2 regions of the Leuconostoc sp. BM2 genome follow, and region 2 is predicted to be linked to the other one. Evidence: riboswitches for the same ligand, from Rfam matches in the RefSeq annotation. Region 2 holds a riboswitch; the other holds the start of a gene.
The links. Region 2 has a riboswitch for lysine ahead of BMG01_RS02275 (amino acid permease). Riboswitches for the same ligand answer to the same signal wherever they lie in the genome.
Positions count from the first base shown of each region.

Region 1: it holds a riboswitch for lysine, as region 2 does, so the genes downstream of both, lysA (diaminopimelate decarboxylase) here and BMG01_RS02275 (amino acid permease) in region 2, are expected to answer to the same signal.

Region 1 is NZ_MOWQ01000043.1:796-11,184, reverse strand. Features, by position in the region: gene BMG01_RS09225 (nicotinate phosphoribosyltransferase) at 1-1,365, shown strand, start outside; gene BMG01_RS09220 (hypothetical protein) at 1,381-1,725, shown strand; lysine riboswitch at 1,834-2,001, shown strand; gene lysA (diaminopimelate decarboxylase) at 2,086-3,375, shown strand; gene dapD (2,3,4,5-tetrahydropyridine-2,6-dicarboxylate N-acetyltransferase) at 3,380-4,081, shown strand; gene BMG01_RS09205 (N-acetyldiaminopimelate deacetylase) at 4,081-5,235, shown strand; gene dapA (4-hydroxy-tetrahydrodipicolinate synthase) at 5,238-6,107, shown strand; gene dapB (4-hydroxy-tetrahydrodipicolinate reductase) at 6,104-6,829, shown strand; gene BMG01_RS09190 (Dyp-type peroxidase) at 6,865-7,824, opposite strand; gene BMG01_RS09185 (FAD-dependent oxidoreductase) at 8,052-9,413, shown strand; gene BMG01_RS09180 (hypothetical protein) at 9,441-10,082, shown strand; gene BMG01_RS09175 (hypothetical protein) at 10,121-10,389, shown strand, end outside.
Region 2 is NZ_MOWQ01000004.1:694-19,638, reverse strand. Features, by position in the region: gene BMG01_RS02375 (DHA2 family efflux MFS transporter permease subunit) at 1-200, opposite strand, end outside; gene BMG01_RS11280 (hypothetical protein) at 300-443, opposite strand; gene mutY (A/G-specific adenine glycosylase) at 533-1,567, shown strand; gene BMG01_RS02365 (AI-2E family transporter) at 1,545-2,648, shown strand; gene BMG01_RS02360 (DUF6508 domain-containing protein) at 2,679-3,053, shown strand; gene BMG01_RS02355 (bacteriocin immunity protein) at 3,154-3,504, opposite strand; tRNA gene BMG01_RS02350 (tRNA-Leu) at 3,615-3,696, shown strand; tRNA gene BMG01_RS02345 (tRNA-Thr) at 3,771-3,843, shown strand; gene BMG01_RS02340 (ABC transporter ATP-binding protein) at 3,996-5,036, shown strand; gene BMG01_RS02335 (carbohydrate ABC transporter permease) at 5,036-5,929, shown strand; gene BMG01_RS02330 (carbohydrate ABC transporter permease) at 5,942-6,763, shown strand; gene BMG01_RS02325 (ABC transporter substrate-binding protein) at 6,877-8,166, shown strand; gene BMG01_RS02320 (MBL fold metallo-hydrolase) at 8,166-9,359, shown strand; tRNA gene BMG01_RS02315 (tRNA-Pro) at 9,406-9,479, shown strand; gene hflX (GTPase HflX) at 9,534-10,814, opposite strand; gene trpS (tryptophan--tRNA ligase) at 11,088-12,104, shown strand; gene BMG01_RS02300 (APC family permease) at 12,244-13,572, shown strand; gene BMG01_RS02295 (LCP family protein) at 13,633-14,832, opposite strand; gene BMG01_RS02290 (DUF1634 domain-containing protein) at 14,845-15,207, opposite strand; partial or broken gene BMG01_RS02285 (sulfite exporter TauE/SafE family protein) at 15,219-16,041, opposite strand; gene BMG01_RS02280 (hypothetical protein) at 16,219-16,875, shown strand; lysine riboswitch at 16,895-17,062, shown strand; gene BMG01_RS02275 (amino acid permease) at 17,140-18,582, shown strand; gene BMG01_RS02270 (hypothetical protein) at 18,767-18,945, shown strand, end outside.

The DNA of each region.
Region 1 (10,389 bases), on a different contig from region 2:
ATAGCGACGGATGCTTATAAGTTGACCCACCATTTACAGTACCCTGATAATATTACTAAGTTATATTCTTATGGCGAAGCACGCGTAGGTGGTCAGTTTGATCGAGTAAGCTGGTTTGGTTTGGGGATGATTTTACATGATTATTTTCATATCAAAATTACTGATGATATGATAGACGAAGCTGAAAAGATGTCTTTACAAACATTTGGAACATCGGCTTACTTTAATCGTGCTGTCTGGGAAAAAGTTCGTGACTTGGGCTACTTTCCTGTCACTATCAAGGCATTACCTGAAGGCATGACTGTGCCAACGGGGAATGCGTTATTTACAATTGAAACGACAGCACCGTGGTTTGCCACAACGTTGAATGCTTTGGAAGCCCTTTTAATGCATGTCTGGTATCCAACGACAATTGCCACTAATTCTATGGTGATAAAAAAACGTTTGCGGCCATTGTTTGAGCAGTCTGGTTCAGTTGATGGTTTGTTTTTAGCGGTGAATGATTTTGGACTACGAGGTGCTACGAGTTTGGAATCTGGCAAACGCGGTGGCGCTGCGCACTTGTTACATTTTCAAGGATCCGATAATTTGGCGGCGTCGCAATACTTTGAGAATGTATATGGTATTGCGGGTCGGGCTTTGTCCGTTTGGGCGACCGAACATTCGGTTGCAACTGCTTATGGTGATGGACAAGGTGAATTTGATTACGTGAATGCGCAACTTGATCGTGCACCAGAAGATGCTGTTTTGTCGATCGTGATAGATTCTTATGATGCCATCAACTTTGTCAAAAATGTGATTGGATCTGATTCAATGAAGTCAAGAATCATGAAACGTTCAGGTAGAATAGTGTTGCGTCCTGATTCCGGTGATCCTGAACAGATTGATTTAGAGGTATTAAGTTGTTTGGCTGACATTTTTGGTACGGAAACAAACGATAAAGGCTATCGCGTGATTAAACATAATGTTGGTATCATTCAGGGCGACGGTATGAAAGCTGATACCATCGTATCACTTTATGAAAAGCTACTGGCAGAAGGGTGGTCAGCTGATAATTTGGTCGTTGGTTCTGGTGGTGGTTTGCTACAAGAAGGATTTACACGTGATACTGAACGCTTTGCTATTAAAGCCGCGTATGCCGAGAAATCCAACGGTGATCATCTCAACATTCAAAAAAAGCCTAAAACTGATGTCTCAAAGGCATCAAAATCAGGACGTTTGAAAGTCATTCAACGTGAGCAAAAGATCATCACTGTTTCTCAAAACGAACCTGGTGAAGATTTATTAAAGGTAGTCTACCATAATGGGATTGTGTCACCAATTAATGGTGCAGACATATTGGCTCGCGCCAACAATCATGAGTGAAAGGACTAATAACAAGTGGGATTAAACTATCATTTTAGTAAACAACCAAGTGAAGACGATATGTCAGTCAAAGTCACACGACTAGATGAAAAAGCCGCAGCACAAGCATGGCGTCAACGTGATAAACGTGATCATCAACCAATTAGTGAACCTGAAACAGGCATGGTTGGGCGTGACATTAAAGCATTAGGCACTGAATCAGCTATCGGAAAAGATGAAAGAAAAGCGCAAATGCAAGTTTTGTTTAATCAAGGGATGACTAGTTACATTGATTTAGCTTTTAAAATGAACTTAACAGAATCAACAATAAGACGCTATGGTAAAGAGCTTGGGCTAACATTTATTGATCAAGAATTTTAATCAATATGTTGTTCACAAAACAAGGTTATAAGTTAAGATTAAAGACAAGTAAATAATTACCTTGACATTTTCTAATTTTCAAGGGATAATAGTTAAAAATACTTATATATTTCACATAGAGGTTGCGATTGACATTGCGCCTGCCGGAGCTCTTGTAGGGGTTGATGGTAGGTTAGGGGACGTCGCCGAAATACGTTTTATCTACAAATGAAACGTGTTGGGCTAAGGGTTAAGAACCGTTAGACTGTCGCACACGTGCGATGAGCTATGGCAACTGTCAAAATTGGTAAATTAAAAAGCCGTTAGACTGTGACCGTGAGGCTCAGACTAATGGCTTTTTATTGTGAATAAGGGGAAAGCATGAGTTATCCAACGAATACGAATCAGCATTTAACAATTGAAGACGTCGACACTATTGAATTAGCGCAAAAGTATGGTACACCGCTGTATGTTTATGATGTAAGTCATATCAGACAGACAATCCGTGCTTTTAAGCAAGTATTTGAACAAGAAAAGATTCCATTTGTGATTAGTTATGCTGGAAAAGCATTTGCCACAAAAGCAATCTATCAAGTTGTTGCTCAGGAAGGCATTCATGCAGATGTGGTGTCTGGTGGTGAACTATATACAGCACTAGCTGCTGGCTTTCCAGCAGCGCATTTAAGTTTTAATGGTAATAATAAAAGTTATGACGAATTGACATTTGCTGTTAAAGAAGGTGTCGGAACCATCATTGTCGATAATTTTTTAGAACTAAAATTACTTTCTGAAATTACTGAAAAAAATGCCATTAAACAGGACATTCTGTTACGAATTTCGCCTGGCATTTCAGCACATACACACGAGTTTATCAGTACGGGTCAGCAAGATAGTAAATTTGGCTTTGATTTAATATCTGGGCAGGCGAAAGAGGCTTTTGACATCGCCATCAATGATGATCATTTAAACTTACGTGGTTTGCACGCACATATTGGTTCACAAATTTTTGATGTTACTGGTTTTGAACAAAACGCTGCGCTCCTTGCTGACACGGCTAATGCTTGGGGGTGGCAACCTGAAGTGATTAACGCCGGTGGTGGTTTTGGTATTAAATATACTGATGAGGATAAGCCGTTACCTGAAAGTGAATTTGCACAGGCTATTATTCGTGTATTGAAAGCAAAAGCTGCTGAATATGATTGGAAAATGCCAGAAATATGGATTGAACCTGGACGCTCAATTGTTGGACCAGCTGGGAAAACACTGTATACAATTGGCTCAAGAAAAGACATTCCTGATATTCGCCATTATTTGGCCGTTGATGGTGGTATGGGTGATAATATTCGACCGGCGTTATATCAAGCTAATTACACAGCAGTGTTAGCTAATCAACCGAATGCCCAAACTGAAGAAGTCGTTCGAGTTGCTGGTAAATATTGTGAATCTGGTGATGTATTAGTCTGGCAACAAGCTTTACCAGCCACAAAACTAGGGGATATCTTAGCGGTAAATGCAACGGGTGCTTATGGTTATGCCATGGCCTCGAATTATAATCGTAATCCCAGACCAGCAGTGGTATTTGTCGAAAACGGCCAACACCAATTGGTTGTAGAACGAGAAACATTTGAACATTTAGTGTCGTTAGACCGAGATTATACTTTAGGAGAATAGTAGAATGCCTGAAAATGAAGCACAACGTTTGATCAACTTTATTGCAAATGCACCCAAAAAAACACCTGTGAAAGTGACCTATAAAGGATCACTTGATGCTGAGGTGCCAGACCAAGTCAAACATTTTGGTAATGATATTTTTGGTCAATTAATTGGTGATTGGGCTGATGTTGCGCCATTGATTTCAAATTTGCCAGAAGATAGTGTTTTGATTGAAAATGATTCACGTAATTCAGCAGTACCGTTGCTGGACAAAAAGGCTATCAATGCTCGAATTGAGCCTGGCGCTATTATTCGTGATCAAGTTAGCATTGGTGATTCAGCTGTGATTATGCTTGGTGCCGTCATTAATATTGGTGCCGAGATTGGCGCGGGGACAATGATTGATATGGGAGCCGTCCTTGGTGGCCGTGCAATTGTTGGTAAAAATTCACATATCGGCGCTGGTGCCGTACTGGCGGGTGTGATTGAGCCAGCATCTGCCCAACCTGTGCGAGTTGGAGATAATGTTTTGGTTGGTGCAAATGCGGTTGTCATTGAAGGTGTGCAAGTTGGTGATGGTGCCGTTGTTGCTGCTGGTGCGATTGTCACCAAAGATGTACCGGCAAACACGGTGGTTGCTGGTGTACCTGCCAAAGTAATCAAAACAATCGATGAACAAACGCAACAAAAAACCGCTTTAATTGATGCACTAAGGAGTCTTTAATGACAGTTTCTGAAGCAGATATACAGACATTTCGGCGTGAATTACACCAAATACCAGAACTAGCTTTATCCGAATTTCAAACACATGATTATTTGCTCAAAAAAGTTCAGTCATGGCAGACTGATTTTATGACCATACGGGAGGTGCCAGAATTACCGACAGCTTTGTTAGTAAGATTTGAGGGTTCCCATCCTAAAAGAACAATTGGTTATCGATCAGATATTGATGCTTTGCCAATTACAGAAGACACACAGCTACCATTTTCCTCAATACATGATGGTCGCATGCATGCCTGCGGGCATGATGTTCACATGAGTTTGGCCTTAGCCATTACTAAATATTTTAGTGAACATCAGCCAGAAGATCATGTCATTATCTTTTTCCAACCAGCAGAAGAAGAAAAGAGTGGTGGAAAATTAGCCTATGACTTGAATTTATTTGAAGGTCAATGGCGACCAGATGAATTCTATGGTATTCATGATCAACCTGATTTGCCTGCTGGCACTTTGAGTACGTTAGCAGGCACTTTATTTGCTGGTACTGCTGAGTTAAAGGTTGATGTAATTGGCCAAGGCGGTCATGCAGCCTATCCTCACTTGGTTCATGATCCAATTTTAGGCGCTGCGGAGTTAATTACAACGTTACAAACAGTTGTTTCGCGTGGTGTTGATCCAATTGAAGGTGGCGTTGTCAGTATTGGCACAATTCAAGGCGGCTTCGCAAATAACGTTATTCCAGATCGTGTTCATTTGGAAGGTACAGTACGTAGCATGACATTATCTGGATTGAAAACGATGATGTCACGCATTCAAAAAATAGCGGATGGTATTGCTTTAGCCAACGATTTGACTATTGAAGTATCGCTAGAAAGTGGTAGTTATTTACCAGTGGAAAATGATCCAAAATTGGCTGAAAACTTGATTAATTACATGACGGAAGATGACAATATCAACTTTGAATTAGCCAAACCTGCTATGACGGGCGAGGATTTTGGGTATTTATTACAGCATATTCCTGGCGTGATGTTGTGCTTAGGCGTAAACGATTCCCATCCACTTCATAGCGCCAAGCTTAACATTGATGAAGCAGCACTGATGCCCGGATTTTTGGCCCTTAAATCCTTTTTAGTTTATCGCATGTCGCAAGGAGATTGAAAATGTACGAAAATATTCGTTTAATCACCGCAATTGTAACACCGTTTACAGCCGATGACAGTATTGATTATGACTCGTTGGATAGTTTGATAGAACATTTGTTGCAGCATGGTACGCAAGGTTTTGTTGTTGCAGGTACAACCGGCGAATCCCCTGCATTAACTCACGAAGAAAAGCTGGCTTTAACCACGCATATTGTCCAACAAGTTAGTGGCCGTGCTTTAGTAATTGCTAACGCTGGCTCTAATAATACTAAAGAGTCTGTTATGGCAGCGCGCGAATTAAGCGCTATTACAGGCGTTGATGGTATTTTAGCGGTTACACCTTACTACAATAAGCCCAGTCAGGCAGGGATGATCGCCCACTTTGAAGCCATCGCAGACGCCGCTAGCAAACCAGTCATGCTTTACAATATTCCAGGCCGTACCGTGGTTGGTTTGACACTAGATAGTGTTTTAAAGCTTGCAAAGCATCCGAACATCAACGCTATCAAAGAAACAACCTCGGTTGATTTAATTGCAGCTGAAGTTGCTGGTACGACTGATTTCTCAGTTTATACTGGTGAAGATGCGATGACCTTATCAGCTTACGTTGTGGGTGGAGCGGGTACTATTTCAGTTGCTTCACATTTATATGGTGATGAGATGACAGCGTTATTTAAAGCGATGGCTACAAATAATTGGCAAGAAGCCGGCAGGTTGCAACGGTATTTGACGCCAAGAATGAATGCATTGTTTGCTTACCCATCTCCAGCACCAGTTAAAACAAAACTGGCTGATCTTGGTTTGATTAGAAAAGATGTTCGATTGCCTATTTTAGCCTTGGCTGAAGCTGAAAAGGCACATCTGAATGATTTATTGGAGAATTCATGACAAAAATTATTTTAGCAGGTGGTTTCGGCAAATTAGGTGAGGCGATTCAAAATGGTCTCAAGGCCGATTATGAAATTGTTGGCATTTTAAGTGGTCATCAGCATGATAGTGACATACCAGTTTGGACATCTCTTGAAGACATTGATGTATCAGCAGATATCTGGCTTGATGTGAGCACACCAGCGACCGTATATGAGAACGCCCAGTACGCAATTGCTCATAATATGGCATTAGTCATTGGTGCGACAGGCTTAAGCGATGCGCAAGTCACTCACCTTAAAGCTTCAGCGACAAATGGTATTTTAATTGTCCCAAACTTTAGTTTGTCAGCTGTATTGTTAATGCAATTCTCAAAAACGGCAGCGCAATACTTTCCAGATGTGGAAATTGTTGAAGCACATAACCCCAAAAAAGTGGACTCACCATCAGGCACTGCAAAACAGACTGCACGAATGATTGCTAGTTCACGACAAAAAGCACCAGCACAAACAAGTGTTGGTGAAGCGCGTGGCGAAAGAGTTGACGATGTGCCTGTGCACGCGATGCGTTTACCAGGTTATATTGCGCAACAAACAGTTTACTTTGGCGGCATTGATGAGCAACTCACCTTGTCACAAAGCACAACTAGTCGTGCTGCGTTTGTGCCAGGTGTCATAATGTCATTAAATGCCGTTACAAAATTAGATCACCTCGTGATTGGACTTGACCAGTTATTAAACTAAAAAGTTACTTCAGTAATGAACTGAAGTAACTTTTTTTATTGATTATAAACACCTTCGGCGATGTCAGCTAAAGTATCGCGAGAAGGAACAAAGAAAAGTTGACCAGACAAAATATCTGAAAAAGTGAGTAAATAATCAGATTGGTCGACCATATTAGTTAGCATGCCCTTGGTAACTGACCAATAGCGTGAATACCCAATGAAATAAGTGCCAGTGTTGCCCGAAGCTGGATCTGAGAATGGTACATTCATGCGAACAATTTTTTGTTCTTCACCATTTTTTTCAAATTTTGACGCAACATTATGGGCATTTTTGAATTTGTCATCATCTTCTAATTCTAGATCGGTAAATTTTTCACGACCAATTGCTTTTTCTTGTGTTTCATTATTAAGTTGGCCCCAAAAGTCCATATTATGACGCCACTTTTGGGCAAAAGCATAAGATCCATTAGTAAAGTTTGGATCTTCATCTCCGATAAGCGCATAACCTGCAGCATCTTCAACAGCTGGCGCTTCCGTACCATCAATAAAACCAATGATTGCACGTCCTTCAAAATAGCGGAATCCCTTAGTTTCATCGACTACGTCAGTGATATTTTTTAGAAAACGCATAAATTGTGTTTGTGCCTCGTAGACAACAGCTTCATTGCTAGCGCGTATATGAAAAAACAAATCACCAGCGGAAGCAGGCATTTCGTATTCTGGGCCCTTAACGCCGCTGAATGTTTCTAATTCAGCAGGTTTAGGTTGATTTGGGAAAAGATATTTCCAAGCTGTTTCACTAAATCCAATGGCAACTTTCAAGCTTGATTCTGTTGCCAAATGAGAATCACGAATACGTAACGAGCGAATAATTGCCTGTGAGCGATCCGCAAATTCTTGAATTGCCGCTTGTGTTTTTGCGCGATCTATTCTCTTGAACTTGAGTACAGTGAATTGAACATGTTCACCAACATCTTTCCAAACATCTTGCGCTTTTAATGGATTAACTGTCATTTTTCCCTCCAATTATTAAACTAGTGCTATCATACGCCAATTAATTGTTTTAATCAATAATCATTCTAAATAACTCTTTTTGCTACTGTGTCTAAAATCACATAAAATTCATATTTATCATGTAAAATAAACGTAAATAGGTAATAATATTAGTTTTATGATGATTATTTAAGATGATGGCATTATTAATGTTATGATATCAAAAATTGATTAAGGGAGCAGTAATTATGGAAATTAGAATCATCGGCGCTAGTCACGCCGGCATAGCGTGTGCGTTACGCGCGAGGGAAGAAAATCCAGATAGTAACATTGTCATTTACGAAAAGCAAAAGAGCATTGGCTTTGTAGCGCAAAGTATACCGCTCTATTTAGCTGGCGATAGTAACTTTTTGAAATTATCAAGTTATACCACAATTGCTGAACTAGAAGCAAAACATATTACAGTTAAAACACAAACTGTGATTGATTCTGTTGATCTCAGTAACAAGACCATTCACTATGTTGACATGGTTTATGATGTAGAAAAAGAAGATCACTTTGATAAATTAGTCGTTGCCACTGGCTCGTATCCCAGTCTGTCATTGGTTCAAGATGGTTTTGTAGATAAACTGTATGTTATCAAAAAATTTGAAGACGCGGTTAAAATTAGACAATTAATGGCTGAAAGTCGGAGCTGCATTGTGATTGGTGGTGGTGCAATTGGCATTGAAATGGCTAAAATTTTGAGTGAATTAAAAATTGAAACCACAATTATTCATTCTTCTGATTTCATCTTAAACCGATATTTGGATAAAGAAATTGCGCTTGATATGCAAAATGCATTGGTAGAAAATGGCGTTAAAATTATCACAAATACTTTGATTACCAGCATTGATGAAGAGAATCTAAAGGACAGTAATCGTAAAATTAGCCATGTTAGAACAGCTGATGGTCAACATTTTGAGGCTGACGGTATTATTTATGCAACTGGTTTTAGACCCAATTCGTTTCTAGTAGCCGATCAAGTAGCACTGGGCGATCGTGGCGCGATTATTGTAGATGATTACATGCAAACGAGTCATCCAGATGTTTATGCTGTCGGTGATTGTGCGACAACCAAACTAACCAACGTAAAGGAACCAACTTATGTGCCACACGCGAGTGACGCCATTCGACAAGGAGATGTTGCGGGCGCTAATTTAGCAGGCAATACTGTCCAATTGAAATATTCTCAAGGCACATACAAACTGAATTTTGACCGTGACATATCGTTATGCATGTCTGGTTTGACACACGAAAAAGCGAAACAAGAAGGTTTTGATAGCGATGTTGTTACCATAAGAGATCAATATGTCAATGGTAATGCTTTCTTTGAAGCTTATTTGGTTTATGAAAAAGTGACCCACAAAATATTAGGTATACAGTGTAAAGGATCATCCTTTGAGGTTGGCGCGCAAGCAGAGATTATTTCCTTAGCTATCCAAAATAATTTAACGGTTGAAGACCTTCAATACAGTGATTTTTATTTCAAACATGGCTTCAATAATCCTAGAAGTTTTACGCAGATTCTTGCTGATGCGATTCGCCAAAAAGAAAAATCCGTCAAGTAATGTTGGCGATGGAAAGGAGTGCTGACAATGGTAACAGACCAGAAAATTAGCGAGTTAGACTACTGTTATGTGTCATGGGAACTTTTGCAAGAATTAGAAAAAAACGCCTTTTCCAGAAACGAGTGTATCAGAGCATTTAAAAAAGAGTCAAACGACAGACAATCTTTGATTACAAGTGTTGTGGCATTAATCTTACCAATGACTTTATTGGGAAGTATTGTTTTTTCTAATCACGCAGCAAGTTTAATGTATGGCAGCACGGGCACGACTGAAAATATTTGGACGCGCGTTGTTGGATTATTAATGTTATCGGCCTTTTTATTTTTAATCGTCTATATGTTGTCAAAAGAATTGTCAAAATATAAGGTGTTTTGGCCAATTAAAAAATTAATTAATCAAGATTTAGAGGCAAACTTACGTTTAGAAGTTGAGGCAATTGATCGAAAAGCTTCAAAAATTATCAACGATTCGATACTTAAGGACTCTAAGATTCCAGATAAATTTTTGTCATCTGAGTTTTTAATGGTCATTATCAAGTATATGGAAAGTGGACAAGCATCATTTATTAAAGAAGCGGTATATGCTTTACAACTTGATCTCAACAATACAGGCTATTATGCCAAAAGAGACGCTTCTACAATTGGAAAAGAAGTATTTATTAGATCCTAATAAGAATTTGACAAAAAAAATTGAATTGGCTGAAAAAAATGACTGACAAACATATACAATCAAATACTAAGCAATTTAGTCAAGAAAATATTTTTATTGAAACTGATGATAAAGCATCAAAGTCGCAAAATGTGAAAAATTTTGTACAAGACGATTTTTTCGACAAGGGCAACTGGGGACTTAAATTTCGACAACTCGGCATCAATTTTGTTTTTGCTATTGTCCTTGTGTTACCAGTTTTGATATTGTTTAATTCATTAAAAAACGGTAAATTGTGGCAGTCATTGTATCATTGGCAATATCAAGA
Region 2 (18,945 bases):
AGGAAGGCAGTTAAAGGTACCATAATGCCATTGACTAACATATAACCATTGGTTAGCCACTGTCCTAATGCGGTTGAAATGTGAAATTCACGCATAATATCAGGTAGGGCAACGTTCATCAGTGTTTGATTTAAGAAGCCAAGGAAAGTACCAATCACTAAAATGATTAAAATTGTGCGATTTTTTTGAGATATATTCAAGCAATAACATCCTTTCTTTTTGAAATTTTAGTTATCAAAGTGTTGCTGTTAAAAAAACAAAACCAGTACGTATACTGGTTTTGTTTTTTTAAGTCAAACTTACTTTGTCGTAGGTAATTCTTCTGACTTACCTTTGGCCCATTGTTGCAACTTTGCAATAGCAGCTTGACGTTGCTTCTTCGCAGCGCTGTGACTAACTTTGCGGGCACGGGCGAATGAGTTAAGAGGCTTCTTTAATGCCATGATAGTGCTCCTTTTTTATCCAATGTTTTCCATACAAATAAATATTATACTGTAAAAAAATAGCAATTACAAGTGCTACAATAGATATTATGGAAAAATGGTCTCAACAAACAATTGAATCTTTTCGAGAAACACTACTTCATTGGTATGATGACGAGGGGCGTAAAACCTTACCTTGGCGGCAAAATCACGATCCTTACCGCGTAATGGTTTCAGAAATAATGTTACAGCAAACACAAGTTGCCACGGTAATCCCTTATTTTGAACGATTTATGCAGCAGTTACCAACAGTGAGCGCTTTAGCACAGGCACCTGAGGAAGTTGTGTTAAAATTATGGGAAGGACTTGGTTATTATTCGCGGGCGCGCAATTTACAAAAAGCAGCGCAGTATGTTGTTCGTGAATATGATGGTGAGTGGCCGACGACAAGTAAAGAGTTGCAGACTTTGCCGGGCGTTGGGCCATACACGGCTGCTGCGATTGCTTCAATCAGTTTTGGCGAAGTGGTACCAGCAGTTGATGGTAATCAGTATCGCGTATTTAGTCGGTTATTAAAGATTGATGCAGACATTGCACAACCTAAGTCACGGCAAATATTTTATGATGCCATTTTGCCAATTGTTGATCCTAAACGGCCGGGGGACTTTAATCAGGCCATTATGGACTTAGGTGCTAGCTATATGTCCGCTAAAAACGCTGACACGCAACATTCACCAGTCAAATCTTTTAATGCGGCCTATCGTGATGGTGTTGAAAGTCATTATCCGGTTAAAACACCCAAACCAAAACCAGTCAAGCAACTGTTTGTCGCTCATGTTTATGAGAAAAATGGCGCTCTACTTTTAGAACAAAGGCCAGAAACAGGATTGTTAGCTAATTTTTGGACGTTCCCACTAACACCAATTAACAGTGTGGAAGATATTCAAGGCAACATGCTCAATATTAAGCCCGTGGTTCATATTTTCACACATCGCCGTTGGGAAATTTGGTTGGTCAAATCGACATCGATTACGCCGGATTCATGGCAAAAATACTTTAATCAAGAAGAATTGGCAGCATTAAGTCTGCCAAAATTACAATATAAATTGCTGGAGAAATTAAATGTTTCCGAATCTGAAATATAAAAATTTGTTTTTTTGGACAATAGAATTATTAGCACTGTCGGCACTAATTTGGATTGTGTCACGGTTTGATTTTTTGATGCAGCCGATATCAGTTTTCATTTCAACGGTATTCGTTCCGTTAATTGTGGCCGGCTTTTTGTATTATGTCTTGAAACCAATCTTGACCTTACTTGAAAAAATCACCATTAAAAATCATAAAATGCCACATCAACTGGCAGTGATCATAACATTTGTGCTATTTTTGACTGTGATTGGTGGGGCTTTAATATTGCTGGTGCCAACCTTGGTTCGTGAAATGACCAATTTGATCAATGCTTTGCCGGGATTTGCTAAGACGGTCCAATCTTATGTTAATGATACGTTGCAAAGTAAATGGTTTAACAGTTTGCATTTGTCGATTGATGTTGATGAGGTGAAAAGCGCTGTTGGAAAGTATGCAGCTTCGTTTTTGACTATTACGGCGGGGACGCTAGGCAATGTGATTTCAACAATCACGTCAGTGACCATTAATTTAGTGACAATACCGGTTGTTTTATTCTATATGTTAAGTGACGGCAATCGTCTTCTGCCAGCTTTACAACGTCTTTTTCCTGATCGCTTTGCTGATAATGTTGCAGATTTGACAAATAAGATGGACCACACGATTGAAAAGTATATTTCTGGTCAAGCGATTGAGATGCTGTTTGTCGGGGTGGCAATGGCGATTGGCTACCTAATCATCGGTCAACCTTATGCTTGGCTTTTAGGGGTCATCGCCGGCATTACTAATATTGTCCCTTATGTAGGTCCCTGGATTGGTGTCATTCCTTCCTTAATAGTGGCAGGAACGCAATCTTGGAAGCAAATGATTTTGGTATTAGTTGTTATGACAGTTGTTCAGCAATTGGATGGCAACTTTATTTATCCAAATGTGATTGGTAAATCATTACAGATTCATCCGCTGACAATCATGATTTTACTGATGGTAGCGGGTAACTTGAAAGGTATCGTTGGCATGATTTTGGTGGTGCCAGTCTATGCTGTGCTCAGAACTGTCATCAAATTTGGCACACAAATGCGTGAACTTACTAAAAATAAGTGATATAATCATACCATAGAAAGAGGTATCGCAATGCAAGCATTTGATTTTGACAAAAATATTAGTATTTTACGGCAGGCAAAAGGGCAAGCAATTCCATGGCATGAGACGACATACCCGTCTTATACGGCTGATATTTTGACGTTTGCGCAAAGTTATTTTAAGTCGGATGAATATGATAGAAATTTTGATCGCACGTTGCGCCAACATCAATTTCATGAAGGTTTGGCAGAGGCAGATGTAGCCCAATTAGCGAATACGTCTCAGGATTATAGCTTAATAAGAGCAATTGTATCAGCGATTATTCGCGGTGAAAAATACACACCGGGGATGTGGCAAGCGTTGGTACAAAATGGGATTTTACTTGATTTGTTAGTAAGAGAACGTGATTTAAAACAAAAAGCCTAATGATTGTGACTAAAATAGGACTATGAACATTAAAAGGTTCGATACAGAAAATAGTGTATCGAACCTTTTTTGATGATGAAAGTGGCTAACTAATTACAATCTATCTATATGTGTCAGCGTAACTATAAAATTGTGATTTATCAGAAAAATCGGCCATATATTGACCATTCAGACCAGCTTGTTGTCCGATCACGCCTAAATCAATAATCAGTTTTTCATCAGCTTTTGAAAAATGAAGTTTTTCAGACGAGGCCGTGATACGGATATAATTAACCATTCTGTTTATTAAAGCCTCTGGATTTTTACTGGTGTCTATTTGTTTGTTAACTTGTAATAGAACATCAGTGATATCGCGAATACCTGGGACAATAAGCTTAGATTGTAGCGATAAGTATAATAATTCAATGTTGTGCTTTGCTTCGATTACTGTTGTAACGTTTCTTTTTGTCATTTGTTGTTTTTCCTCACTACTTCTATGTTACGCTTATTTGTGATCAAAGGTAAATAAACGCTTGACGTATAATCATTTTTCCAGTAAAATTAAAGGGTTGTGTTAGATATGCGGGTGTGGCGGAACTGGCAGACGCGCTGGATTTAGGTTCCAGTGGAGAAATCCGTGCAGGTTCGATTCCTGTCACCCGTATAATATGGTCGCCGCCATATTATTATATTGAGGTATCTGGTATTATTTGATATAATACTTGAGTACTTTGATCTGCCGACCTAGCTCAGTTGATAGAGCACCTCACTAGTAATGAGGGGGTCGCCGGTTTGAGCCCGGCGGTCGGCATAATTTATGAAAGCTTTAAATGAGTAATTATTCAAAGTTTTTTTTGTGTAATCTAACTTGACATCTTTACCCACAAATTCTACATTTTATTTGCACAGGGCAGATTATTTCATCTATACTAATTTATAACAAAAAAAGAAGAGAGAAACACAGTGGAAGTTAAATTTAATCACGTGACTTTGACCTATCCAAATGGCGTTGAAGTCTTACATGACATGGATTTCGATATCACAGACGGACAACTCGTTGCACTCTTAGGACCTTCAGGTGGTGGTAAATCTACCACGCTGAATTTGATTTCAGGTCTATTATCAGCGACAAGTGGCAATATATACTTTGGGGACAAAGATGTGACAAAGCAAGATGCGTTGGAACGTGGTGTTGGGATGGTTTTCCAAAACTATGCCTTGTATCCTCATATGACTGTTTTAGATAACATCATTTTCCCGATGAAAATGGCTAAGGTGGATAAAGCCACGCGTAAACAGCGTGCGCTAGAATTAGCCGAACTTGTCCGTGTCGCTGATCAAATTAACAAAAAACCAAGTGATCTGTCTGGTGGCCAGCAACAACGTGTTGCCATTGCACGTGCTTTAGCAAAATCACCTAACATTTTGTTGCTTGATGAACCCTTATCTAATCTTGACGCACGTCTCAGAGTTGAAATGCGTGAGGAAATTCGCCGTATTCAAAAGGAAACAGGCGTCACAACGGTATTTGTCACACATGATCAGAGTGAAGCAATGCATGTTGCTGATAAAATCATGCTATTAAATGATGGCCGAATTCAGCAATATGATGCACCGCAATCACTATATGAAAACCCAAACAATCAATTTGTCGCTAGCTTTATCGGAGAACCTGCGCTAAATATGGTACCAGCAGACCAGTTTGATGAAGAGGTGAGACGATTATTTGATGGCGATGTTGCTACAATTGGTATTCGTGCCGAATCATTAACAAATGAGGTAAAAGAACCTGCCATCAAAATGCAAGCGGTTGTCCATGAAGTATTGTCATTTGGACGTGATCGACAAGCGGCGATTTCAGTTGGGTCACAACAACTAGTTGCAACAGAAGTCACAACGGCAGCACCTTTGGAACAAGAAACAACACTCTTTGCCGCACTTAGTGGTGTTTACGCCTTCGATCAAAGTGGTCAGCGATTGCCACTAAGGGGTGATCACGCATGATGAACAATCAAAAGCCTACTTGGAAACAGACATTAAAAGGGTGGCTTTATGTCTTGCCAATGCTAATCATCGTTGCGATTTTTAGTTTATACCCGATTGTGTCAAGTTTGGCGATGAGTTTTTATACGCAATATAACTTTTTCACGAACCAAGTAATGGCGCTTGGTTTTGATAACTTTAAATATTTATGGGAAGACCCATTATTTCATTCTGCTGTGGCGAACACTTTAATTTTCGTTGTTGGTGTTGTCCCATTAGAAATTATCATTTCTTTGACCGTGGCTGTGCTTTTAAACCAGATTAAAGTGTTGGCTGGGTTCTTCCGTACCATCTATTTTCTACCATTTGTGACCAGTATTGTTGCTATATCAATGGTTTGGAAGTGGATTTATAACAAAGATGCGGGCTTATTGAATTATTTTTTGAGCTTTGTGGGTATCCATCCAATTGACTGGTTGAATGATCCAACATGGGCATTGCCAGCGTTGATTATTTTGGCTATTTGGAAGAGTTTGGGCTTCAATATTATGCTTTTCTTGGTTGCTCTCAATAATGTTGACAAACGACTATATAGCGCGGCGACCTTAGATGGTGCCAACGCTTGGAATCGTTTTTTGCATGTTACAGTGCCAATGATTAGTCCTATGACGTTTTTGATTGCCGTCAATGCTGTGATTGGATCATTTAAGGTTTTTGATGAAATATTCTCATTGTTTGGCGGACAGGCAGGACCTGGAAATGCTGCAATGACAGTTGTATTTTACTTATATCGTATGTTTTATGAGCAAAACAAATACGGTATCGCTGCAGCCGCAGGTGTTGTACTATTCTTTATGATTTTAATTGTGACATTATTGCAGACATGGTTTAGCAAAAAACATGTTCATTACTAAGAGGGGTCGACGATGAAAAAGACAATATCAAGAACAATCGTTTACTTACTGTTAGTGATTGGTGCACTGACAATGTTATTGCCATTCTTTTGGATGGTATCAACATCATTTAAAACTGGTTTTGAAGCATTACAAACACCACCAACTTGGTTGCCAAAAAAGCTTCAAATCACTAATTGGATTTCAGCTTGGAAGGCAGCACCTTTTGCAACGTATCTTCTGAATTCGGCAGTTGTATCATTTGTGACCACAATAGGTCAGATTATCACGGCTATCATGGCAGCATTTGCGTTTGCTAAAATGAATTTTTTCGGCAAAAAAACGCTCTTCACTATTTTGTTAGCAACAATGATGGTGCCAGGGGAAATGCTGATTATTCCTAACTTCGTGACACTATCACAAATACATCTAGTGAATACTTATGGTGCTTTGATTATTCCATGGTTAGCTAGTTTCTTTGCAGTATTTACTTTGCGTCAATCTTTTGCCAGTGTGCCGGACCAGCTTTATTACGCCGCCAAGCTTGATGGTGCTTCTGAATGGAAGTTTCTTTGGCAAATTTTGGTACCAAATGCTAAGTCGTCCATTACGGCAATTGGCTTGTTACAAATTATTGGCTCATGGAACTCATTTATGTGGCCATTAATTGTCACAAATACAGACAAGATGCGTACTCTACCTGTTGGGTTACAAGCGTTCAGTTCAGATTCAGGTGTCAATTATCCAGAATTGATGGCAGCGTCGACGTTTGTGATTCTACCTATGGTTATCTTGTACTTATTCTTGAATAAATATGTTGTTGCTGGTATTTCCGGTGGCGGCATTAAGGGTTAACTTACAGTCCACATTTTGTGGGCAGTAAAGAGATGTGATGGGACATGATATCTCTTTACTGCTTATAAAAAGCAGCTAAAATTTTTTGGGAACACGAAAGGAAACATGTACACATGAGTACTGGGAAGAAAGTTGCAGCTTTGGCTGCTATCACGATTATGGCAAGTTCATCTTTTGCAGGTTTGTCGGCTGTGCATACAGAGACAGTGAGTGCAGCAACGAAACCAGTTAAAGTCACATTTTGGCACGCCATGGCTGGCACATACAAAGACGCTTTGCAAAAGCGTATTGATGCCTTCAACAAATCACAAAGTAAGTATAAAATTGTGGCAACTGCGCAAGGTGACTATACGACTTTGAACCAAAAAATCATGGCTGGTGCGAAGTCAAAAACTTTGCCGGTTATGGCGCAAGCAACTTACACACAAGTGCCTGATTACGTAAAAGACGGTATTGTAACTTCACTTCAATCACAGGTTGATGGTAAGAATGGATTGTCAAAGAAGCAACTAAACAATATTTATTCTGGTTTCTTGCAACAATCTAAGTATAAGGGTGAATTCTATTCAACACCTTTCTCAGCCTCTGTACGAGAAATGTTCTATAACAAAACGCTTCTGAAGAAATACAATTTATCAGTACCAAAAACCTGGGATGATATTGCAAAGATGTCTGACGTTTTGAAGAAAGATGGCATTGCAACAGTAGGCTTTGATAAGTCATTTGATATGGAATGGAATTCAATGGTCCGTTCGGCTGGTGTATCATTGGTAACTAGCAAAGACAAAGTTAATGTTGACTCAAAGAAAGCAGTGGCTGCTGCCAAGTTAATTACCGATATGGTCGCTGATGGCACTGCTAAAACGGCTGGTTCTGATATCTACGGCACAACAAACTTTGTTAATGGTAAGACAGCTTTGACTTTCTCATCATCTGCAGGAATTACAGCAACACAAGCAGCTGCAGCTAAAGACTTTGATTGGGGTACAGCACCATTACCATCTTATAAGGGCAAATCAGCAACTGTTTTGGCTGGTAATAGCTTAGTAGTTACGGCAACAGCCTCTAAGAAGCAACAAGCAGGCGCTTGGGCATTCATGAAATATTTGATGTCTGATAAGCAAACTGAAAAGTGGGCAGAAGCCACAGGTTACTTGCCAATTACTAAGAAAGCAACTAAGTCATCTGCTTATAAAGCATACCTAAAGAAGAACCCATTAGCTAAAGCAGCGTCAGACTCATTACCAGGAGCCTTCTCAGATACTGCATTCTTGGGTTACCAAGACTATCGTACGAACTTGCTGAATGCTGTTGATTCAATGTTGACGAAGAAAACACCTGCTGCAGACGCTTTGAAAACTTTATCTGATCAAACAAAGAAGACTTTGAAAGAGAATAAATAATGAGTACGCAAGTACAATTTTTAAATGGACTGAATACAATTGGTGGTAATGTGGTCTCGTTCACAGAGGGGAATACACGATTAGTGATGGACTTCGGTGTTAATTTTGCACCGGCTGAAACACCGACTGGCGATTTATTAGCAGATGGGACATTACCAGCACTACCTGATTTATTCACTGACGTTGAAAGTGATAAGACAACAACCATTTTTGTTTCTCATTTACATCTGGATCATATGGGCGCGTTGAAGTATCTAACCAAGCTAACCGATGTGTACATGAGTCAAGCTTCGGCTGATTTATACCATGTTTTGACTGAATTAGGGACCGAATCTGCACCTAATGCGACTATCAAAGTAATCCCATTTGAGACGCCAATGATGTTTGGTGATTTTGAAGTTACATTTTTTGAGACTGACCATGATGCACGTGGTGCTGCTGCAATTCGTGTCCGTGACGGTGTACACACGTTTGTTCATAGTGGGGATGTGCGACTTGATGGTCCGCACCCCGAACGTGTCAATCATTGGGCAGACATCTTACGTGAAGCACACATTGATTTATTTTTGTTAGAAGGTACAGAATTTAGCTTTGATGCCGATGACGAAAAGGAACATGTGCGCCATACTGAGATGTCATTGCAACAAGATTTTGGACAAATTTTAGATGAACATCATCAATTGGTTGTCATTAATCCTTATGAACGTAACATTGATCGCTTAGAGGCTCTGCAAAATACAGCACGGCTGCATGGTCGTGAAATCCTTTGGGATAAGCAATTTGCTACAATTATGCGGGCAATGGGTGTTGCGGATGTTAAAGAAATTGATTGGGAAGCCGCTTTGGCACGACCTCATCATTATGTTATTCAAAATCACTTTAATCAATTACATGATTTAGATCAATTTGATGGTCAATTTGTATATCTACACATGAATGGCGAACCTTTAGGAGAGTATGATCCTCGATTTGCCGAATTACAGGCATACTTAGATGCCAATCATGTCGAGCTCCAACGCTTGGGTGCAAGTGGTCACGCCAAGCCAGAAGATTTGGTGGCATTAGCACAACATGTCAATGCTCAAAAGACTGTTACTTGGCATTCGTTCAAGCCAGAAAAAGAAGCAGAAGCATTACGCAAAGTAGGTTTGAATGTCTATCTACCAACAAAAGGTGAAACATTAGCGTATTAAAATTTGAATTGGCGCATTGATTGCGTTAAAATTATTCTCGTATCAACGGGATGTAGCTCAGCTTGGTAGAGCACCATGTTCGGGACGTGGGGGTCGTGAGTTCAAATCTCGTCATCCCGATGAACGAGAAATATTAAAAGGGCAGCAAACCATAATTGGTTTGCTGCCCTTTTTTTAAACGATATAATCTCTGAAAGTCTCGCGTTCATTAGTTGACAGCTCAACTGTTATCAGAGTGCCAGTATCATCATAATCTTCCTGTAAAAATGTGTGTTTTGCGGCGAGCTGAGCCTGAACGTTACCTTTGTCAAAAGGAATGTGCAAGTTGACGACTGCAACATCTTTGAACACATGTTGTTTGATGAGATCAATTAAGGCATCTTGGGAAGCAATATCTAAAGCAGAAATGGTAATTGCATTTTCACCAGTTACTTCTGGAAAAACGAGCTCGGTACGATCAGCTTTATTATAAACTGTGATGGTTTGTCGACCGCTAACACCAATTTCTTGTAATGTTTGGCTGGTCGTGGTCATCATGTCTTGATAGTGAGGATCAGAGACATCAACAACGTGTAGCAGTAAATCTGCGCTGGCCGCTTCTTGCAAAGTCGATTTAAAAGCAGCGACTAAGTTGTGAGGTAATTTAGAGACAAAACCAACGGTATCACTGAGCAAAAATTGTTTTTTATCTGGTAATGTCAGTTGGCGCACGGTTGTGTTCAAAGTGGCAAAAAGCATATCTTTTTCAAAAACTTGTTTGCTATCATCGTTATTAGCACCAACACCAAAACGCGCCAACAGCCGGTTCATTAGTGTCGATTTACCTGCGTTAGTGTAGCCGACCAAGGCTACACTTGGTAAATCGTTATTTTGGCGTTGTGCTGAACGTGTTGTCTCACCTTTCTCAAGGTCTGCTAATTCTTGACGAATATGAACCATTTGAGCTGTAATACGGCGACGAGATTGTTCGAGTTTGGTTTCTCCAGCGCCTCGTGACGTAAAGCCACCACCACCAGCACCAGTTTGCTGATCCAGCGTGATTGACATACTTGTACGTAATCTTGTTAACTGATATTGCAAACGCGCCAATTGAACCTGTAATTGGGCCACTTTAGTTTGCGCACGTTGTGCAAAAATATCTAAAATCAAACCAGTGCGGTCCACCACAGTCGCGTTGGTTGCTTTTTCCAAATTACGGATTTGCGAAGGTGTCAACTCGTCGTTAGCCACAATCATGTCGACCTCGTAAGTTGCTACTGCCGCGCTAATTTCCTCAACTTTGCCTTTACCAAAATAAGTTGCTGGGTTAGGGCGTTCCAGTTTTTGGGTGAACGTCTCAACTGGGTCTAAGTTATTTGCTTTTGCTAGGTTGCCTAATTCTTCTAATTCATAAGTTAAATTTGCCTGACTCGTTGTCAAGCCAACTAAAAATACTTTTCGGGGTGTTTCTCGCATCAAAAAATGCCTCCAATCAAACTACGAGACTGGGGCATTTAACGTGTTGACGAAAATTGCAGACCAATCTCAAGAAAAGCGCACCAAAACAGTTGCCTGTTTTTTGTCACTACATCTTAAAATTCGTTCAACAAGTTCCCGTACCTCTTTTTCTTAATAGTGATAGTGTATAAGTTTTTAAACCTAATGTCAAACTTAGACGATATTTCTTATCACGTGGTGTGTTTTTTCAAGTATAATGAAATAAGCTAATCAATTAAATCGAGGTTAAACATGGCAAAAGAAATTTATTTAACGGGTGATCGACCAACTGGTAAATTGCATATTGGGCATTATATTGGCTCATTGAAAAATCGTGTGGCAATGCAAGATTCTGGTGAATTTGATCCATTTATTATGATTGCTGACACGCAAGCTTTTACAGACAACGCTCGTAATCCTGAAAAAATTCGCCGTTCGCTAACAGAAGTTGCATTGGATTATTTGGCAGTTGGTATTGATCCTACTAAATCAACGATTTTTGTACAATCTCAAATTACTGGGTTGCCAGAATTAACTGAATATTTTATGAATTTGGTCAGTGTGGCACGTCTGCAACGCAATCCGACTGTTAAATCAGAAATTCAACAAAAAGGTTTTGGAGAGGGTATTCCAGCGGGATTTTTGACTTATCCTGTGTCTCAAGCGGCCGATATTGCAATTTTCAGGGCCACAAAAGTGCCGGTTGGTGATGATCAAGAACCCATGATTGAACAGACACGCGAGCTAGTTCGTTCATTCAAAAATGCTTATCAATCAGAAGTATTGGTTGAGCCTGTCGGTGTCTTTCCACCGAAGGGGCAAGGACGTCTACCGGGCATTGATGGTAATGCTAAAATGTCAAAATCACTGAACAACGGTATTTATATTAGTGATGATGCAGACACATTAGCTAAAAAAGTCAAGTCGATGTACACTGACCCATTGCACATAAACATTGATGATCCCGGTCATGTTGAAGGCAATGTCGTCTTTACTTATTTGGATATTTTTGATCCTGATAAGCAACGTGTGCAGGCATTAAAAGAGCAATACACTGCTGGTGGCCTTGGCGACATGAAAATCAAAAAGCACTTGATTGAAGTGATGGAAGCTGAAATGGCACCTATTCGTCAACGACGTGAAACATTTGCCCAAGATATTCCAGCTGTGATGGCTATGTTAAAGGCTGGCTCTGATCATGCTAATGAAGTAGCAGAGTCAACAATGAAAGATGTACGCCATGCAATGGGCATTGATTATTTCGACTAAATAAATCACAGCAATCTGAAAAGATTGCTTTTTTAGTGTCGATCATAGTAATAGTGGCATAAAAAAGACACAAATTGTTAAAATATGATAAATTAAAATAGTATATAATGGCAAGATAGAAACAAAATCAGGGGACGATATGGATAATAAAGCACAACTCAACCGCGGCTTCGGCCTGACTGCATCACTGGCTTTAGTGGTTGGCACAATCATTGGTTCAGGGATTTTTTTTAAACAAGGTAGCGTATTAGCGTCGGCTGGTAGTACGACGTCCGCATTAATTGCATGGGCGGCTGGTGGTATTTTGACACTGGCCTCCGGTATGAGTGTTGCTGAAATTGGTTCCCAAATGGCTAAAACTGGCGGCTTATACATTTATATTGAAAAAATTTATGGCAAAGTTTGGGGCTATTTAGCAGGGTGGATGCAAGTCATATTTTATGGACCGGCTATGATGGGATCTATTTCTGCTTACTTTGGGATATTGTTTGTTGACTTGTTTCAATTACCCAAAATGTGGGCGATACCCTCAGCGATTATTGCGTTAGCGTTTGTTGGCATAATCAACTCAATTCCTAATCGTTTCAGTGCTGGCTTTCAGATATTGACGACGACACTTAAGATGTTGCCGATTGTTGCGTTGATCATTTTTGGTATGTTTTTTGGACAGCATGAAGCGTTGGGACAGACAGTTACTGCGGTAGCACACACTAATAGTGGGGGATTTGGGGTCGCTATTTTAGCAACGCTATTTGCTTACGACGGCTGGGTAACTTTGGCAAATATTAGTGGTGAAATTAAAAATCCGCAAAAAGTTCTACCAAAGGCAATTGTATTTGGTTTGATTATTGTCATTATCTCTTACGTCGGGGTCAGTTATGGGACATACAGAAGCTTAGAGGCATCAAAGATTGTTGCGCTGGGTCAAAATACAACAATTCATATGGCAACCAGTGCCTTTGGTGTCGTTGGTGGTCGTTTGATGAGTGTGGCGGTTTTAATTTCATTACTAGGGACACTCAATGGTAAAATTGTTTCATTTCCACGTGTGTTATTTGCAATGGCGCGAGATGGCTTATTCCCGTTTGCAAAAACGTTTTCTAAGATTAACATGCGGACCAAAACACCTAATGCTGCGATTTGGTTTATGATTGTGCTGGGCGACTTAATGTTATTGTTGACTAATCCTGATCGACTCACTGACATTGCCATGTTCACGACTTTCTTGTTCTATATTTTGGCATTTGTCGGGGTTCTCATTTTGCGACACAAAGATCCGACTGGCGTTAATAGAGCATTTTCAGCACCCTTATATCCGTTTATCCCAATACTAGCAATTGCAGGTTCACTTTACGTGGAAATTTCAGAAATTTTGCATGATTTTTCTGGTGTTGTAATATCAATTGCCGTGGTCGCGATGGGCTTGCCGGTCTATCTGATTCTATCAAAGCGACAACTTAAAAAGTAAGTGTTTTAATCAAAAAGAAACCCCCGAAATTAATTTTTCAGGGGTTTTAAAATGATAAAATTATTGATCAGAAGAACTCTCTGTCGACGTGTCAGATGAACTTTCAGTGCTACTTGAGGACTCATCATCTGCAGGTCGGAGAGAAGCAGCCACGGCTTGTAGTGTGCTTGGTACTTCACCACCATAGGCCGGACCAGTTGTTGCTGCCTTTAACCCTAGTGCTTTACGAGCTAGGTTAGTTACACGTTGCTTTTCTTTCTGTGTCACGACTTCATAAGAAATGGCATTACCAGAAGCGTCTGGATAGCTTGTTCCCACGCCTTGAATATGTTCACTCACAATATTATTCTTGGCTTTAATATATTTACTTGCGATTGTTGTCATGTCACCAAATGTCAAATCAGTGAGGACATTTTTACTAAGCGTTGTCATAAATGAATTGTTCAAGAGGCTTGAAACATTGGCAGATTTTTTAATCAAACCTTCAAGAACGAGACGTTGACGCTTTTGACGGCCATAATCACCTTCAGGATCGTCATAGCGCATCCGAGAGAAGGCTAGTGCTGCATCGCCGGTCATAACATGCTTTGTTGCAGACCATGTGACACCATTGTCATCAGAGTGTTCATAACCGGTACTACCTTTGTGGAACCGGTATAAGTTGGGACCGTAATCGTGAGCGGTGTCTTGGCTATAAGTAAAATCAAGTAGTGACTTTACGGAAATACCGCCAACTTGGGTGACCATTTTTTCCAAACCAGCCATATTTACTAACGCATAGAAATCAACTGGAATATTAAGATAAGCTTCAACAGTTTTGATGGCCGTTGATGTTGAACCATAGGCATAAGCGGCATTCATTTTTTGTGGGAAAGTATCTTCATAACCGGGGATGGCAACCATTGCGTCACGAGGAATTGAAATCATTGTCGTTTTTTCTGTTTTGGGATTGATAAGCAATAACATCATTGAATCGGTACGTCCTTTGTAAGTACGACCAAGTTCGCCTGTATCAGTTCCAAACAATAGAATAGATAATGGTTTACCACTAGAAACAACGCTTGAGACATTGCGGGCCTTTTTAGTGCCTGTGCTCTTATAAACCTTATCAATTGTTGATTTAGCGTTATTAATTGCGTACCACGCGAAGCCACCGGCCGTGATTGCTAATACAGCGATGATTGCTAAAATCATATTTCGCAATTTGTGGGTTGGTTTCTTAAAACGATCTGTACGAGACTTTGTTTGATTTTCTGCCATGATGATCTCCGATTAGTGTTGGCCAATGAACATGGCAACGAGTAAAATAATGAAAACTGCGAGGGTAATGCCAGCATATCGCCAATCTTTAATTTTGGTGAAAGCATAAATGGAAGCGATAATTCGTAAAACAGGCGTTAGAATGAGTAAAAATAGTCCTAACATCATGAGAGCGCCAGCTTGAAAATGATAGGAACCATGTACAATCTGTGCTAGTTGACGCGGAAATTGGTTGTCGGGGAAACCGGTTTTGGCACCATTAATGAGGTAGCAAGCAAAACCAAGAATCATCACAACAACAGCAATCATAACGCCAATTCTTAAAACAATGCCAATTTGACGTTCTAAATCTTTTTCTGCTTGATTAGTGGGCATAGGTGAGGGCCTCAATATAATGTAATATTAAATGCTTTGAGCAAGAGTTGTATACCAGCAATACCGACAACTGGGATAAATAGTTGTCGGTATTGCTGGTACATATGGCATGATGCCTGCCCCAATTGTTGCACCTAAAACGATACCTAGAGCAATTGGGACGGCGATGTCGGCTCGAATAGTGCCATTAAAAAAATAAACGAGGGCGCTGGCTGCGGCCGTGACACCCATCATTAAATTAGAGGTCGCGCTGGCAGGCTTGAGTGGCATTTTCATGATACCGTCCATGGCAAACACTTTGAACATACCAGAACCAATGCCTAATAAACCAGAAGCGAGGCCAGCCCATAACATCACAACAGCGCCACCGGGAATATTCTCCACACGATAATCAATGGTTTGATTCAGTGCTTTGTCATAGTATGCGGTGTTGAGTTGCAACTTGTTGGCGAGTGGGTCATCGCGTGCGACCAAATCAGCTTGGTTGTGTACGTGCAATTTACGCCACATCCGGTAAGATTGATAAACTAGTAGCACGCCAAAAAGGAAATTTAACCAAATTGGGGCGAAAAGGCCTGCACATATTGCGCCGACCAGCGCACCAATTGTCGTAAAAATTTCGAGTAACATAGCGACACGCAAATTCAACATGTCGTCTTTTAAATATGCGATTGAAGCACCAGATGAAGTCGCAATCACAGCGACAATACTGGCACCGATTGCGTAGTGAATAGGAATATTAAAACCAATCACTAAGATTGGCGTGACAATCATGCCACCACCAAGGCCCAAAAGCGCCCCAAGGACTCCGGCAAGAACACCAACCAATAGCATAATGATAATGGACAAAGTTAAAGCCAAGATTAAATTCCTACCACTTCACTGTTTTTTCAATAATTATATTCTACACAATGCTACAATTATTATGTACGATAAGCAAACGTGTTTGTAGAATTTTAATAAATTGGGAGAGCGTTTACTGCGTCATGGCGGGTGAACGGAAGTGTATTTGTGTTAATTCAACCTGATAAATTACGAAAATTGTTGATTATTATTTTTGGTCTAGTATTTGCTGTGTTTTGCCTTGCCGTCAGGTTTAACGCGGTTTTGTTGACATTTGGGGATGATGCAGCTACCTTAGTGGTTCAAAATATGTTGCCACATTCTCTGCAAGCTTTGATAACAATAGGGCATCTGTTTGCGCATTATTGGGTAGTCCTGCCATTTATCGCTTTGATGGCTGGTGTTCTTTATCTGGCACAATACAAAATCGCGATGTGGTGGTTCATTATTTCACAATCAATGGGGATGTTAGTGTGTTTGATTGTTGCCATCGTAGTTGGTATCTCTTGGGATAATGGGCTAAAGCTACGTGATATGATGCCAAATTTATTGTTGGTATGGTGGTCGCAAATCTTATTCTTGGTGGTAGCATTGATTGTGCCACGTTTATTTCAATCAAGGCGATTGCAGATAATGATGAATTGGCTGATTGGTGTATTTTGGATTTTCATGATGATTTCATTGGTCCAAATCAATAACATGTTATTATCTAGCGGTCTTGGCGCGTTATTATTTGGCTATTTTTGGTGGCAATTAACCGCACAAACGTATCGCAAGCGAGCTCGTCAATGGCAACATGCCCTAAAAATTGACGGTCGGGTTTGATTGTGATATGCTTTTACTAATATATCAAAGAGGTTGCAATCAACATGAGTCGCATAATTGAGTCTGCCAAGACGTTGATGTTATGTTAAAGGGGCGATTGCCGAAAATGTCATCTGGCAATATGATGTTTGGGCTGGTAATTAACAGTTACTAGACTGTCGTAGTAATACGGTGCGCTTTGAAAAGTGATTAAGAAAATGACTTTTTAAACCTCTTTCTGTGTGAGCAGGAAGAGGTTTTTTGTTGGGAAAAGGAGAATTTTTTATGTCTGAGGATAGTGGGCAAGTTAAACGAAATCTAAAAACACGTCATGTGTCGATGATTGCGTTAGGTGGATCAATTGGTACGGGGTTGTTTGTTGCTTCGGGTGCCACAGTGGCGCAGGCTGGTCCAATGGGCGCTATTGTCGCTTATTTAGCGATTGGCGTGATGGTTTATTTTTTGATGACCAGTTTAGGAGAAATGGCGACTTATGCACCAACTTCTGGTTCATTTTCAGATTATGCAGGTAAATATGTTGATACCGCATTAGGATTTGCGATGGGCTGGAATTATTGGTTCAATTGGGCGATCACGCTGGCGGTTGATATTGTGGCTGTTGGATTAGTTGCCAAGTTTTGGTGGCCAAATACACCGGGTTGGATTTTTTCAGCCGTTGCTTTGGCATTCATCTTTTTGATTAATTTGTTCTCCGTTGGAGCTTTTGGTGAAGCTGAATTTTGGTTGTCAATGATTAAAGTGATTACAATCATCGTCTTTTTGGTGGTTGGCGTGGCAACAATCTTTGGCGTTATTCATTCTGACGTCAATGTCATGAAAAACTTATCAGTTGGCAACCATGGCTTCGTTGGCGGACCACAAGCCATTTTGTCAGTCTTTGTCGTGGCAGGATTTTCTTTCCAAGGGACTGAGCTAATTGGTATTACTGCTGGAGAAGCACAAGACCCTGACAAATCAGTGCCCAAGGCTATCAATCAAGTCTTTTGGCGAATTTTGTTGTTTTATATTTTAGCAATTTTTGTGATTTCGGCTTTGGTTTACTACCAAGATCCACGTTTGTTAAGTTCATCAACTGAAAATATTGCTGTATCACCATTTACGATTGTCTTTAAAAATGCGGGTATCGCTTTTGCAGCCAGTTTGATGAATGCTGTTATTTTGACATCAATTGTATCATCAGCGAATTCTGGATCTTATGCATCATCACGTATGTTGTTTGCCATGGCGCGTAAGGGTGAAGCCCCTAAGATTTTTGGTAAAGTGTCCAAACGCGGTGTACCTGTGGCAGCATTGGTTTTGACGACGGCAATTGGTTTGTTAGCGTTTATTTCTAATACTAAAGGTGGTTCGGTCGCTTATACTTGGCTCGTTAATGCCTCTGGATTGACTGGGTTTATTGCTTGGGTTGGAATTGCGATTTCACATTATCGCTTCCGCCGCGCGTATGTTGCACAGGGTAAAAGCTTGTCGGATTTGAAGTATCGGGCAAAGTGGTTCCCATTTGGGCCACTATTTGCATTGGTTATCTCAATTGGGGTAATTATTGGACAAGATCCAGAAAGTTTTACTAACTTGAATTGGGAAAAAATCGCAATAACATACTTGTCTGTACCATTATTTGCAATTTTATATATTTGGTACAAAATTTCCCATAAAACAAAAGTGATTAAGTTAGAAGAGGTTGACTTGTCACAACCTAAAAAGTAAATAGCACTTATCGCTGAATGCCAACGAGCATCCAGCTTTTTTATGCAATAAATTCATTTAAAGAGCAATTTATGTGAATAAAATATGAACTTTAGCCCCTATTAACGAATATTTGTTATGATAAATAGCAAAGTAATGAATCATTATGATAGCAACTGTCATGATGAGAAAGTGGGGCAGATTAATGTTACATATACAGACGTGGTTGGGTGGACTAGCAATGTTAGCAGTATTTTATCGAAATGTGCCAGCACTTCGTGCGTTAAAACGTGGACAATTCCAACCAAATTTTGCGACTTTTATGATTTGGGCATTAATTTCGTTAATTGAGTCTGTGATTATTTTGGCTAATCGTGGCGGTTT